Regions from separate parts of the Marinomonas sp. ATLA20 genome, predicted to be linked through region 2. Evidence: predicted binding sites of a transcription regulator. Region 2 holds the regulator's gene; each other region holds the start of a gene.
The links. Region 2 encodes LexA, which represses DNA repair genes until DNA is damaged. Its sites were predicted from a motif close to TACTGTNTANNTANACAGTA; they were not measured.
Positions count from the first base shown of each region.

Region 1 (4,142 bases), on a different contig from region 2:
CTGAACCTCTTGCCATAAATGAACCGCTTTTCGGTCATCAATCGACTTATCAAAACGAGGAAACTTCATCACCTCCCCATCTTTAAGGTTTTTCAAGCGCTCAAAAAGAGAAAGAGCAAAGTCGACATCATGAGTTCCAGGCACACCTCGTACAGAAAACATTGGGGTTGTTTGATTGGCAAACTTCATCCGATCTTGCCGAGTGCTATATAAGTCGTCCAAGCTGATTACAATACTGTTCAGGTCAAACCCCTTCTTTAATATTCGACTAATAACACTACAAAATGTGGTTTTCCCACACCCTTGAGCACCACCAACACCAACAACTAAAGGCCCTTTCCCAGAATGCGCTTTTTGACTTAGCCAACTAGAAAAAGGGAGATACAATTCATCCATTTGATCAACCAAAGAAGCATCTGCATACAAACAACTCAATGTTTGCTCCACTTCAAAACGCAACCTATGCGACAAAGGGTCAGGCATACTTAAATTTGTATAATCAAACTTACTCTGTTGTTTCAACATAATGAGCACCTCCGAATTATTCATTCTTCAGTATAGTTAGAAGCTGCAAAATTGGTTGGAATTTACATTTTTAAACAAAAGGTAAATTCAACTGATGTGGTTCTGGTGGCGATAATCGATACCCTACACCAATCAAACGAACTGGACGCCGAGAGCGAGAATACGCCTGCTGCAAAAGTTGTGAAAACACCTCATCTGACAATTTAGCCTTAATTGGCTGCTCAATCGTGGTTTGCTTAAAATCGTCAAATTTCACTTTAAGATAATATTTACTTAGCTGTGACTCAAAGTTTCTTCCTGTCATCCGTTTTTTTAAATCTGCAAGCAAAAGAGGCAAAACAGCCTGACAGGCCGGAAGATCAAGTAAGTCTTTTGAAAACGTATGCTCCACAGAAACACTTTTCCTTTCACGAGAAACAGTTACTGGTCGGTCATCAATCCCAAGGGCAAACTGCGATAACCGAAATGCCATACTACCAAAGCTTTTCTGCAAAACCGAAAAGTCCAAAGCCTGCAAATCAGAGCATTTAAAGACTCCCAATGCGGCTAATTTTTCTTGCGCTACGCGACCAATACCAGAAATAAACTTAACAGGGACATTAGAAACAAATTCAAACTGCTTTACTGGTGTAACCACCGTCAAACCATCTGGCTTATCCCAATCACTCGCCACTTTCGCAATAAATTTGTTTGTCGCCACGCCAGCCGATACAGTAATCCCTACTTCTTTGGATATTCGTGAACGAATTTCTTCTGCTATTCGTGTTGCACTACCTTGAAAATCCGTTGTATTCGTCACATCTAAATAAGCTTCATCCAATGACAAAGGCTCAATAACATCGGTAAAATCACGAAAAATGGCGTGCATTTGCTCTGAGGCAATTCGATATTTATTCATATTTCCAGGTATCACTAACAATGCAGGACAAAGTCGCTTAGCGACTGACGTTGGCATAGCAGAACGCACACCAAAAACACGAGCCGCGTAGTTAGCGGTCGACAACACACTTCGACCACTTTCAGGGCCACCAATTGCAATAGGAACATCACGCAGACCAGGGTCGTCGCGCATCTCTATCGCTGCATAAAAGCAATCAGCATCGATATGAATAATCTTACGATTCTGCAATATAACACCCAAAAAGCACTGTATAAAAAAACAGTTTATACCATTTCAAATAGTCCTTCATCTTCTAAAAACATTGTAAAGACACTTCTAGAAAAAACACTCAGACCGTAGAATAATTGAACAAATTTAAAAAAATACACGGAAAGAACAACTTTATTACAAAAAACAAAGAAAAAGTGCTTTTTTAAGCCCCCAAACATGGACGCTGTAGAGCAAAATGGTTTACATTTTGTCCATCGGATTAGGCATATTGAAAAATAAAGCTTTTTTGAACAAACTACGAATAGTTACACCTGAAGCGATTCATCGCTTAGTTGAAAAGCACACCATTTAAATTAGTGGCTACTAGACTCAGGATATTAATGTAAGGACTTCCATACAAGGGCACCACCATGACACTATCACTTCGAATATTTTTTATAGCCATAGGTGCCATCACCCTAGCGGGTTGTCAAAACCTCAGTCAACAAAGCGCCTCTGGCACAACATGTACAACCGTCGCACCTTGTAATGGTAACACTGTAGGCAATGGCTCTTCTTATAGCAACCCACAGAATGGGGCATTGAATGCCAACAACACCATTGCTGTTATTAAGCAAGAACCTATCATTGTGACGGCTACAGGCTATGCCGCAATGATGACAAATAAACGCCTAACCAAATCTCAGGCGCGCATTATGACACTACGCAGCTCTATGCTAGACGCATATCGAAACCTATCAGAGCGTGTTTATGGTTTAAAAATTGATGGTTCAAGCTCCTTGAGTAACATGGTCATGCAAAACGATGAATTAAGAACCTATGTTGATGCCTACCTAGTGGGAGCGAAAGTTGTCTCTCAGCGCGAACACGAAGACGGTACATTCGAAACCGTTGTTGAAATGGCCTTACAAGAAAACTTTCGCCAGTGCTTAAGTTCTTCGAACGTCCAAACAGATCCAAACTGCAGAATTCAACCAGGATACCGCGCTATTAATGTTGAAAACGCCACTCCGACGACCAATTTCTACAGTATTGAATAACAAATGCTCATGTTGAAACGCCTACTGCTCGTCACAATAGTATTTTTATTGCCTATATCTTGCTTTGCAAAAAGCATTGATGCTGTGGGTGAAGCCGTCATATATAACAATGACATCGCTGATGCTCGCTATAGAGCAACGCAGCAAGCGATTAAACAAGCCGTTTTAGAATCGGGCTCAAGGGTCAATATTAAAGACGAATTATACAATGGCGAGCTTGAATCAAATTTAGAAATCCGCAGTTCAGGTTATGTTCAAAAAGCCAGAATCATTTCCGAAGAACAAAACGGTGACTTTCTCACCGTTGTTGCCCGCGTAGACGTTACACCAGACTCACAATGTAGCACCGGTCCAACAAGCTATTACAAGAAAACCGTTGGCGTAACTGGGTTTGAATTACAGGTTCCTCAGCAGGCAAGACTTGGAGAACTCAGCAATATATCCAGAGAACTTCCCAAAGACCTTGCCGATGAAATAAATAAACAAGGCTACCTAAGAGCCTTAACAGCAACCAATATCGCCATCTACCCTGATCTTATAAACGCCCCATCCTCAACCAATTACGATGGCTCACTAACAAATGTTACCCGCATAAGCGAACAGCTAGGCGTGCAATATATTATAAGCGGTGTTATCAGAGATATTGGCGAACTATACCTAAGACGCCCCGACGATAAAAATGCAAAAGACTTACTAGATGAAGAAATAGATAAAGAAAGAAACTTTGTGGTCGATATCTATATCTATGATGGTTTCAGTGGCGCCTTGTTGTTTGAACATAGATACAACGAAATTGGTAACTGGGATGTATCAGACCATGCAAGAATAGGCTTTGGCAGTGCAAAGTTTTGGACAGTACATTATGGCAAGGTAGTCCAACAAGCTCTAAAAGAAAGCGCCTTGGATACCAGCGAACAATTACGCTGCCAACCATTTATTGCTAATATTTTTCGTACCGAAGGCAATAGAATACATATTTCTGCAGGATCGTTGGCAGGAATCAAACAGGGCGATAAATTCAATGTTTATCGTCGCTACGAGGTTTTCAACCAGTTACAATCAGCTCAAACTCAGCTGAATAATGCGAATATCAGTGTTACAATAAAACAGGTTCAGCCTAACTTTTCAGTTGGCGAGCTCGTTGTTGACTCTCACATACTAAACGTGCAACAACAGGATGTCGTGATTGCCTGGTAATTTTATACAACTACGCCTACACACAAATGGCGATTTTTATTTTTTAGGATAAATACAATGAACAACGAACTACTACACCACCTAGAGCAACGCATTAATGACGCTGTTGAAGAAATTGGCTCATTGCGTAAACGAATTTCTGAATTAGAGATGCAAAACTACGAACTCAGTGAAGAAAAAAGTGAAATTCAAAGCACTCTAGATCAAACAAAAGAGCAACAATCAAACTGGGAATCATCTCTTTCCCAAATGCTTAATCGCTTAAACCA
Region 1 is NZ_JBXUKU010000014.1:2,260-6,401, reverse strand. Features, by position in the region: gene AC2A4J_RS17865 (hypothetical protein) at 1-525, opposite strand, end outside; gene dinB (DNA polymerase IV) at 596-1,654, opposite strand; gene AC2A4J_RS17855 (LPP20 family lipoprotein) at 2,047-2,676, shown strand; gene AC2A4J_RS17850 (flagellar assembly protein T N-terminal domain-containing protein) at 2,680-3,873, shown strand; gene AC2A4J_RS17845 (cell division protein ZapB) at 3,931-4,142, shown strand, end outside.
Region 1: a site for LexA is predicted at 1,671-1,690, ahead of dinB (DNA polymerase IV). Genes of this name have one in related genera too.

Region 2 (4,142 bases):
CTCAAATGGAAGAGCAGTTAGATGACATTGCTGAAGGTCATAAAGATTGGATTAAAACGCTTAATGCATTTTATAAAGATTTTAGTTCTGTGCTTGCTAAAGCGGAATCGCCAGATGGCGGTATGATGCCAAATGAGCCGACTCCAACGGATATTGAATGCCCGACATGCTCTAGACCTATGCAGATTCGTACAGCTAGTACTGGTGTGTTTATGTCTTGTTCTGGTTATGCATTGCCGCCAAAAGAGCGTTGTAAAGCAACCATAAACCTGACCCGTGGTGATGAAGCAATAGCGGTCGATGATGAAGAAGGCGAGTCTAAAGCGCTGATCAATAAACATCGTTGTAAGATTTGCGGATCCGCTATGGACAGTTACTTAATGGATGAGCGCCGTAAGCTTCATGTGTGTGGTAACAACCCAGCTTGTTCTGGTTATGAAGTTGAGCATGGTGTTTTCAAGATTAAAGGCTATGACGGTCCTACGCTTGAATGCGATAAATGTGAATCAGAAATGCAGCTTAAAACAGGCCGCTTTGGTAAATACTTTGGCTGTACAAACGAGGAGTGCAAAAACACTCGTAAGCTGCTGAAAAGTGGTGAAGCTGCGCCGCCGAAGATGGATCCTGTGCCAATGCCTGACCTTGCTTGTCAGAAAGTGGAAGATCACTATGTGCTTCGTGATGGTGCGACGGGCTTATTCCTTGCTGCTAGTCAGTTCCCTCGCAAGCGGGAAACAAGAGCGCCTATGGTAAAAGAGCTGCTTCCTTATATGGATCAAATCGACCCGAAATACCATTTCTTTGCCAAAGCACCAGTAAAGGATTCCGAAGGTCGTCCAGCCATCATTCGTTATAGCCGTAAGACGAAAGAGCAATACGTCATGACGGAGAACGATGAGGGTAAACCAACAGGCTGGAAAGCATTTTATGTTGGTTCTAAATGGGTTGTTGAGGAAGGTAAGAAAAAATGAGTGGTGCTAGTTTAGCCAGCGTAACCAATCAAAAACTGGACACGGCAAGGCGTTTTATTAAGCAGAGTCAAGACACTGATGAAGTGTGGTTGAAAGTCGGGCTAGAAAGCTCGGCTATTTTCCAGTTGAGAAGTGCTCTTAACGGCTTGTTAAAAGAAGTAACCGCTGCTTATTCTTTATCTGGATCCTTGGACGTTGCTAAGCTGCTGGCAGAGTCTGAAAACAAGCAAATCGTTGTTCCTGTATTGGCTGAGTTGGCTGATTTGCTAGCACATAGTAATTCTTGGTGCTACCAATTAGATCAGGCGTATTTGGTTCAGTTCGAGTGTCGTGCGTCTATATCATCAGCGGTTCAAAGCGACAACCTGATAGGGCGTGGAAGTGATGCGGGAGCTTCCGTGAGTTTATATTTAGCCAAGTTGGTTGAATTAGTATTACGTTTTAGAGAAGAGTCATCAGAGTATTAAATATGAAAGAATCCTACCTAGAAATTGTTGAGCTAGATAACGGCGATATCGTGCTGCGTCCAGCCAGTGAAGATGGTGAGGAAACCGTTCCATTAGCAACATTGCAAATATCAGATGATACTCGGTCTTATCTAAAGGATCGTTATTTTGAATTAGCGAAATGTATGTTTCATGCAGGCATTGATTTTGTTTATTCGGATGATTCGTTTTTTGACGATGACTCGGAATATCTTGATGATGAAGATTTTCGTCCTAAAATTTTGCACTGAATAAGCGACCCTAAATCAGCTGTAATGAAACTGATGGACGCAATATAGGCTCAAATAAAAAAGCGAAGCATAAGCTTCGCTTTTTTATTTATCTAGTGTTGAAGCGAATGGGAGTATTCAAAGTCCTTGGCGAATGACACCTACCGATAGGCCTTCAATTGCAAACTCTTCGCTTTCAAGGTCAACAAGGATGTCGCTGAACTCTTCGTTTTCAGGAATGAGCCTAACGATACTGCCTTTCTGCTCGAAACGCTTAACGGTTACTTCGTCACCAATACGAGCAACGACAATTTGTCCATTGCGCACGGTGGTGGTTTTGTGAACGGCTAAGAGATCACCTTCCATTATGCCAATGTCTTTCATGCTAGTGCCTGATACAGACAAGAAGTAATCCGCTTGCGGAGAAAACATACTCGCTGGAATGTTTACATGCGAAGCAATGTTTTCCTGAGCCAAAATAGGGTAACCTGCAGCGACTTTGCCTATGACAGGTAAGCCAAGGTCGTCAACGGGCTCATCATTTGATGCGCGATCGACTAAGCGTATTCCTCTAGATGCGCCAGAAAGCATCTCTATAGCGCCTTTTTTGCATAGGGCTTTTAGGTGCTCTTCGGCTGCATTTGGGGATTTAAACCCAAGCCGGCGTGCTATTTCTGCTCTAGTCGGTGGAAAACCTGTTTCACTTATAAATTCGCGAATGGTTTCTAGTACGTCAGATTGTCTTTTGGTTAATTTAATCATAGGTTATCTGGTTGTTTATACAGTTACTGTTATTATATACAGCATTCCTAACTATACTCAATGATATAAATGCTTTCAGACGAACTAAAAAAACAGATTCAACTTGCATACCGAGCATCTTTGGATGCGAAGTCCCATAAACCAAGGGCTGGACAGCGCCAGATGATTGGTGCAATCGCTCGAACCTTGGGCAACATTAGACAAGGTTCTGAAGGCGAACGGCTTGAGGAGAAGCATGTTGCCGTAATTGAGGCGGGTACGGGTACGGGTAAGACCCTGTCGTATTGTCTTGCCGCAATACCAATTGCTAAGGCACGTGGCCTCAAATTAATTATTTCTACTGCGACAGTTGCACTCCAAGAGCAGATTTTACATAAAGAATTACCAGACTTGCTTGAGCATACTGAACTCTCGTTCAAGTACACGCTTGCTAAAGGCCGAGGCCGCTATCTTTGCTTGAATAACCTCGAAGGTTTTTTAGGATCAGAAGAGCTGGCCATGGAGGATATGTTTGCGGGCCTATTTGAACAGCACCTTCACTCAGATGACGTTAATACTGTTCTGTATCAAGAAATGGATGCCGCTTTGTCAAAAGGTGAATGGGATGGTGATAAAGATAACTGGTCTGGCATTGTTCGAGACCAGGATTGGCGACGTTTAACAACCGATCATCAGCAGTGTACTAATCGAAATTGCGCTAATTATTCCGCTTGTCCGTTTTTTAAAGCGCGCGCTGAGATTGAAGTCGCGGATGTGATTGTAGCTAACCATGATTTGGTGTTGGCAGACTTGTCATTGGGTGGTGGTGCGATTCTTACCCCACCAAAAGAAACTATCTACGTTTTTGATGAGGGGCATCATCTTCCTGATAAGGCTATTGGACATTTCCGTCATGAAGTTCGTTTACAACAAAGTATTACTTGGTTACGTCAACTGGAGAAAAATCTAGTTAATTTGAAGCAGGAGTTAACCGATGATGTCAGTTTGACTGGCCAGCTTTTGTTAAAAATCCCACAGCAAATACAAAGTATTGTTAACTTTATCCAATATGCGCAACAAGGCTTGGCTCCTTATATTCAGGGGTTGGGTTTGGATCAAGAAAACAATCAACATCGGTTTGAATTTGGTCTGGTGCCAGATGAATTGCGCCAGTTGGCTTATAGCCTACAAACGTCCTATCAAAAACTATTTAACAATATAGAAAGTATTCAAGACGAGTGTAAAAAAACGAAGCAAAATGAAGGCATGGGAGTGACGCCTGAAACGGCGGAAACTTGGCAGCCTATTTTGGGTGTTGTTATGGGGCGTCTGGAGCAATGTGTTGGCTTGTGGCGACTTTACTCAACAGTAGATGATCAGAATTTCCCGCCAAATGCTCGCTGGTTAGTTTTGTCCGGTCAAGGAATGGAACAAGATATTGAACTGGGCGCATCTCCAATACTTGCAGCCAATACCTTAAGGCAGCAGCTTTGGGACAAATGCTTTGGTGCTGTAGTGACCTCGGCAACGTTGACAGCGCTAAATCAATTTCATCGTTTTAATATGCGCTCAGGCGTACCGCGGGAAAGCGAATATCTGCGTGTCATAAGCCCGTTTAATTTCCAAGAAAATGGTCTTTTGGTGGTGCCGAATATGGAGCATGAGCCAAACCGAGTAGAACAGCATACTGCCGAGATTGTTGCTTACTTAAATGA
Region 2 is NZ_JBXUKU010000005.1:206,001-210,142, forward strand. Features, by position in the region: gene topA (type I DNA topoisomerase) at 1-971, shown strand, start outside; gene AC2A4J_RS10590 (DUF6586 family protein) at 968-1,438, shown strand; gene AC2A4J_RS10595 (hypothetical protein) at 1,441-1,707, shown strand; gene lexA (transcriptional repressor LexA) at 1,825-2,448, opposite strand; gene dinG (ATP-dependent DNA helicase DinG) at 2,518-4,142, shown strand, end outside.

Region 3 (4,142 bases), on a different contig from region 2:
CCAAACTTGCGGATTTTAGTGCCGCTTATCCCCATTACGATATTCGCTACGTGAGTAACATTTGGGTTCAAGCACTAGACGATGAAGACGATATGGAAATTCGCTGGGGACATGGTGAATGGCCAGGGCTAATTTCGCAACGACTGACTTGGGATAATTTGGTTCCGGTATGTTCTCCTGAATTGATGGAAAAATCGCCTTTGTTGGAACCTGAGGATTTGGTGAATCATGCGCTTTTGCATGTTATTGGCTACGAAGAAGGTTGGGGTTATTGGCTGAATATCATGGGCGTGGATAATGTCGATTCGTCCGTCGGGATGCAATTCGATACGCTTGTTTCGACTTTGCGCATGGCGGAACTTGGACAAGGTGTGGCGTTGGCTCGTTCTTCTATGGTGGAGGGTATGTTGAACGAAGGCAAACTGGTCGCTCCGTTTAGAAAAGATATTGAAGCCAGCGAATCGTTTTATTTAGTGCGTCGATCTGGGACGGAATTACATGGCGCAGCGATGGTGTTTTTTGATTGGTTAGTAAGGCAGGCTGGTAATTCTCCGCGATAAATAATTGCAGCCAAAAATAGTTGATCCGTTGACCTCATCCCTTCGTATAACGCTCATCATGTTTATTACTTAAGGAATGATTTTGTCTACAGACTATATTTTGGCTCCAGACATGTCACGAATCATCGAAATGGCTTGGGAAGATCGTACGCCATTTGAAGCCATTCAAACACTTTATGGGCTTTCTGAGCCGGATGTTATTTTATTAATGCGAAGTAATCTTAAATCTAAAGCCTTTAGAAACTGGCGGGCTAGGGTGTCAGGGCGCGCGAGTAAGCATTCGGCATTGCGCAATCCCGATATTTCTCGCGGCTACTGCAAAACGCAGTATAAAATTCGTGCTAATAAAGGGCGCTAACAACGACTGGAAGGATTATCACTCCCAATCGTTAGTAGGCGGAGATGATTTAGGGTAAGAAGGAGATGAACTTATCTCATTTTCTTTTCTACTCTACTATTACATCAACCAAGATATGAATTGAATAAAGCCAACTAATAGACCCATGATCGCTAAAAGCAGTGCTGTATTTACAGCATACTTTAATCGCTTATAAGCCTTTCGGTTCGTTTTCTTGAGCTCTTTGCTTTGTTGTAATAGTGGTGTGATATTTTTGAAAATTCTATTTGCTAAGCCACCTTTGTCTTCATCTGTATTAGGTACGACAGAGGCTTTCATCAATACTTTGTAGCAGAAGTTAATGATTTTTCCAAAAATGTTGACTGGGCGATCAAAATCACACATTAAAATGAGACGGCTCTGGTCTGTGTTGTTTTTCACAAAGTGTAGATAGGTTTCATCGAAAAGTAGGTCTTTGCCATCTTGCCAAGCATATTGTTCGCCGTCGATATTGATAAAGCAGTCTCGAGAGTTGGGTGTATCTAGTCCCAAATGATAGCGTAAAGAGCAGGCAACTGGATCAAGGTGACGAGTGAGTTCTGAACCTGCTGGCATGTAAGCAAACATAGCACCGTTGATGCTCTTAATCTTACTGAGAATTTCTGTGGTTTTTGGACACTGTTGCTGTGCTGATGTATGGGTGTATCCATACCATTTCAAATAATACTTTCTCCAGCCATACTTATGGAATGTTCGGAACCCCAAATCATAAGAAGCGTCAGATCCAGGTTTGTTGATGTTCTCTAATTCACCCCTATGCTGTAGGGTAAGTGCCTCATCTCGTATGACTTCCCAGTTTTTTCTTAGTTCATCTAATTCTTCGTATTGTAGCGTGTCGATAATAGGTCGACGGACTTTTTTGCAGGAAAATAAATAGAGTAGGCAATTAAGTGGCGCAAAAATTGGCCACCCTTTACGCAAATATTCAGACCAACTTGTGTAGCGAATGTTTCCTCTATAAGTAAATATGTAGTACATAGAGCACATACTGAAGGTCGCGATCACCATTAATATTAGAGCTAGCTGCATCAACTTTATTTCCGTCTGTAAATAATTAGTCAGTATCTTGCTAATTATTTACTAAGTGTCACCAAATGTGAACACTGATACAGGGATTTATAGAGATAAAGTAATACTTTTTTGTATATATATAATTCACTTTTTTAGGCAGGGTTGCATCGTTCATTCTTATATTTCATTAATTTGAATGAAAGTGTTTTTGTTGCGGACTTATGTGCGTGATTTTTTGATTTTTTGGGTTTTTGATGCCGCATTATGCGGCATCACTTTCACGGTAGTTTGTTAACTCATCATCAAAGGAAAGGGTGCTTTCTTCGTCATACACCACATCTTCATCAGGCTCTATGACTAAGTCTTCAAGCGACTTTTTAGGAGTGTCTTCCGCTAGGTCAAGCTGTGTACTGGATGACTTATTTGTTTTTTTGGTTTTCTGAGGGCTTTTCTTTTTATTGCTAAAAATGTCCAAAATAGAGTCTTTGCTTTGTGCAAGGTACATGGAAAGTGCTTCTTTTTGGCCATGGTCTCCTGCTAGTTCACTTTGATCTAGGATTTCATACAGCGCTTCGGCAGTATCCAACAGTTTGTCGTACGCATCGGCTTCTGCTTTCGAAGTAAACGTCATTTTTTCAATTCCATCGCGTTCTACAACATATTTAATAATTACAGGCATAATCCACCTCGTGAAAAAATAATACTGTATAAATATACAGTTATTTTTCATCTCTTGTCTAGCGCTTTTGTTTGTTGATCCTAACAATGATTGTTAAAGTAGCGGGCTTAATAAAGGAAACACTTTTATGTCTGTTGATTTTTCCCAATTAGATTTTTCCATTCTGATGGATCATGTTGAGATTGTTTTAACAGTCGCTTGGATTTTATTGTCTTACATTGTTCGACGTTACACCAAGCGTGCTATTCGACTTCATCAAAAGATTGAGCACGATAAAAAACGCCAAAGAATTAATACTGTCGACAACATATTTAATTTGTTTTTAGTTGTCGGTCTGGTTCTTATTTGGTCATCTGAACTTCAGAATATTGCCATCTCAATTGCTGCTTTCATGGTGGCATTGGTTATCGCAACAAAAGAATTTATTGCTTGTATCGTTGGGGCTTTTTATCGTGCCAGTACAAGACCGTATCAGGTTGGGGACTGGATACGCATTGCCAATTATGAAGGGGAAGTAACCGACAGTGATTGGCTCTCGACGACATTATTTGAAGTCGATTTGAAAGGCGGCAGTTACACATATACTGGTCGCACTACAGTGGTTCCTAATAGTGTTTTATTACTGCATACCGTACAAAACTTGAATTACATGCGTCGATACGTGACGCATACTTTCTCAATTTCTCGTGCTACTGACGATGTGAATTTATTTTTAATTAAAGAGCATATCCTCAATAATATTCGTGAATACAGTGAGCATTTTCATGAGGTGGCAATTCGTTATAACAGTCTTATTGAGAAACGTTTGGACATAAAAATATCGGGCCCTGAGCCCAGAGTTCGAATCACGACCACGATTGAAGGGTTTAATATTTTTACTGTCTCACTATTTTGCCCAACCGATGAAGCGGTCGAAATAGAGCAAAAAGTCACAGAAGATTTTATGCGGTTTTGGTATGAAAGGCGTGACTTGAGTGTGATGAAAGGAGAGCGGAATGAGTAAATACATTCGAGCCTTTACGACATTTTTATTAGTGTCCACTTCTGTGCTTTTAGTGGGATGTAACAGTTTTCGTGTCAGCGAAGATGATGTGAATAAGGAAGTGGCTAAGCAACTGGCTGAGCCGCAACAGAACCAAATTCAGCTAACTGTAGACAGTAATACACTCAACTTGGATCTTGTGGTCACATCGGCACATATTGATTTTACCGAGCGCGATGGCGGTTTAGTGCTGGTTGATTTGATTAGTAAAATGACAGGTACCTTGACTGCATTTGGTCAAGAATTTTCACTCACAACGAGAGTGAATCCTTCTTTTGAATCCGGTGTGCGGATTGAAGAAGACCGTCTATATTTGGTGGCGCCAAAAATCACTAAAATTGAGGTGGAAGGTTCAAGCTTTAATGACAAAATGCTGCGATCCACTTTAGGGTCTTTGCATGATGATTTTGAAAAAGCTTTAGTGCAGTATTTCGATGAACATCCCGTTTATGT
Region 3 is NZ_JBXUKU010000002.1:197,849-201,990, forward strand. Features, by position in the region: gene AC2A4J_RS05315 (LysR substrate-binding domain-containing protein) at 1-560, shown strand, start outside; gene AC2A4J_RS05320 (TIGR03643 family protein) at 673-918, shown strand; gene AC2A4J_RS05325 (aspartyl/asparaginyl beta-hydroxylase domain-containing protein) at 1,018-1,986, opposite strand; gene AC2A4J_RS05330 (YebG family protein) at 2,231-2,647, opposite strand; gene AC2A4J_RS05335 (mechanosensitive ion channel family protein) at 2,775-3,650, shown strand; gene AC2A4J_RS05340 (DUF1439 domain-containing protein) at 3,643-4,142, shown strand, end outside.
Region 3: a site for LexA is predicted at 2,670-2,689, ahead of AC2A4J_RS05330 (YebG family protein). Genes of this name have one in related genera too.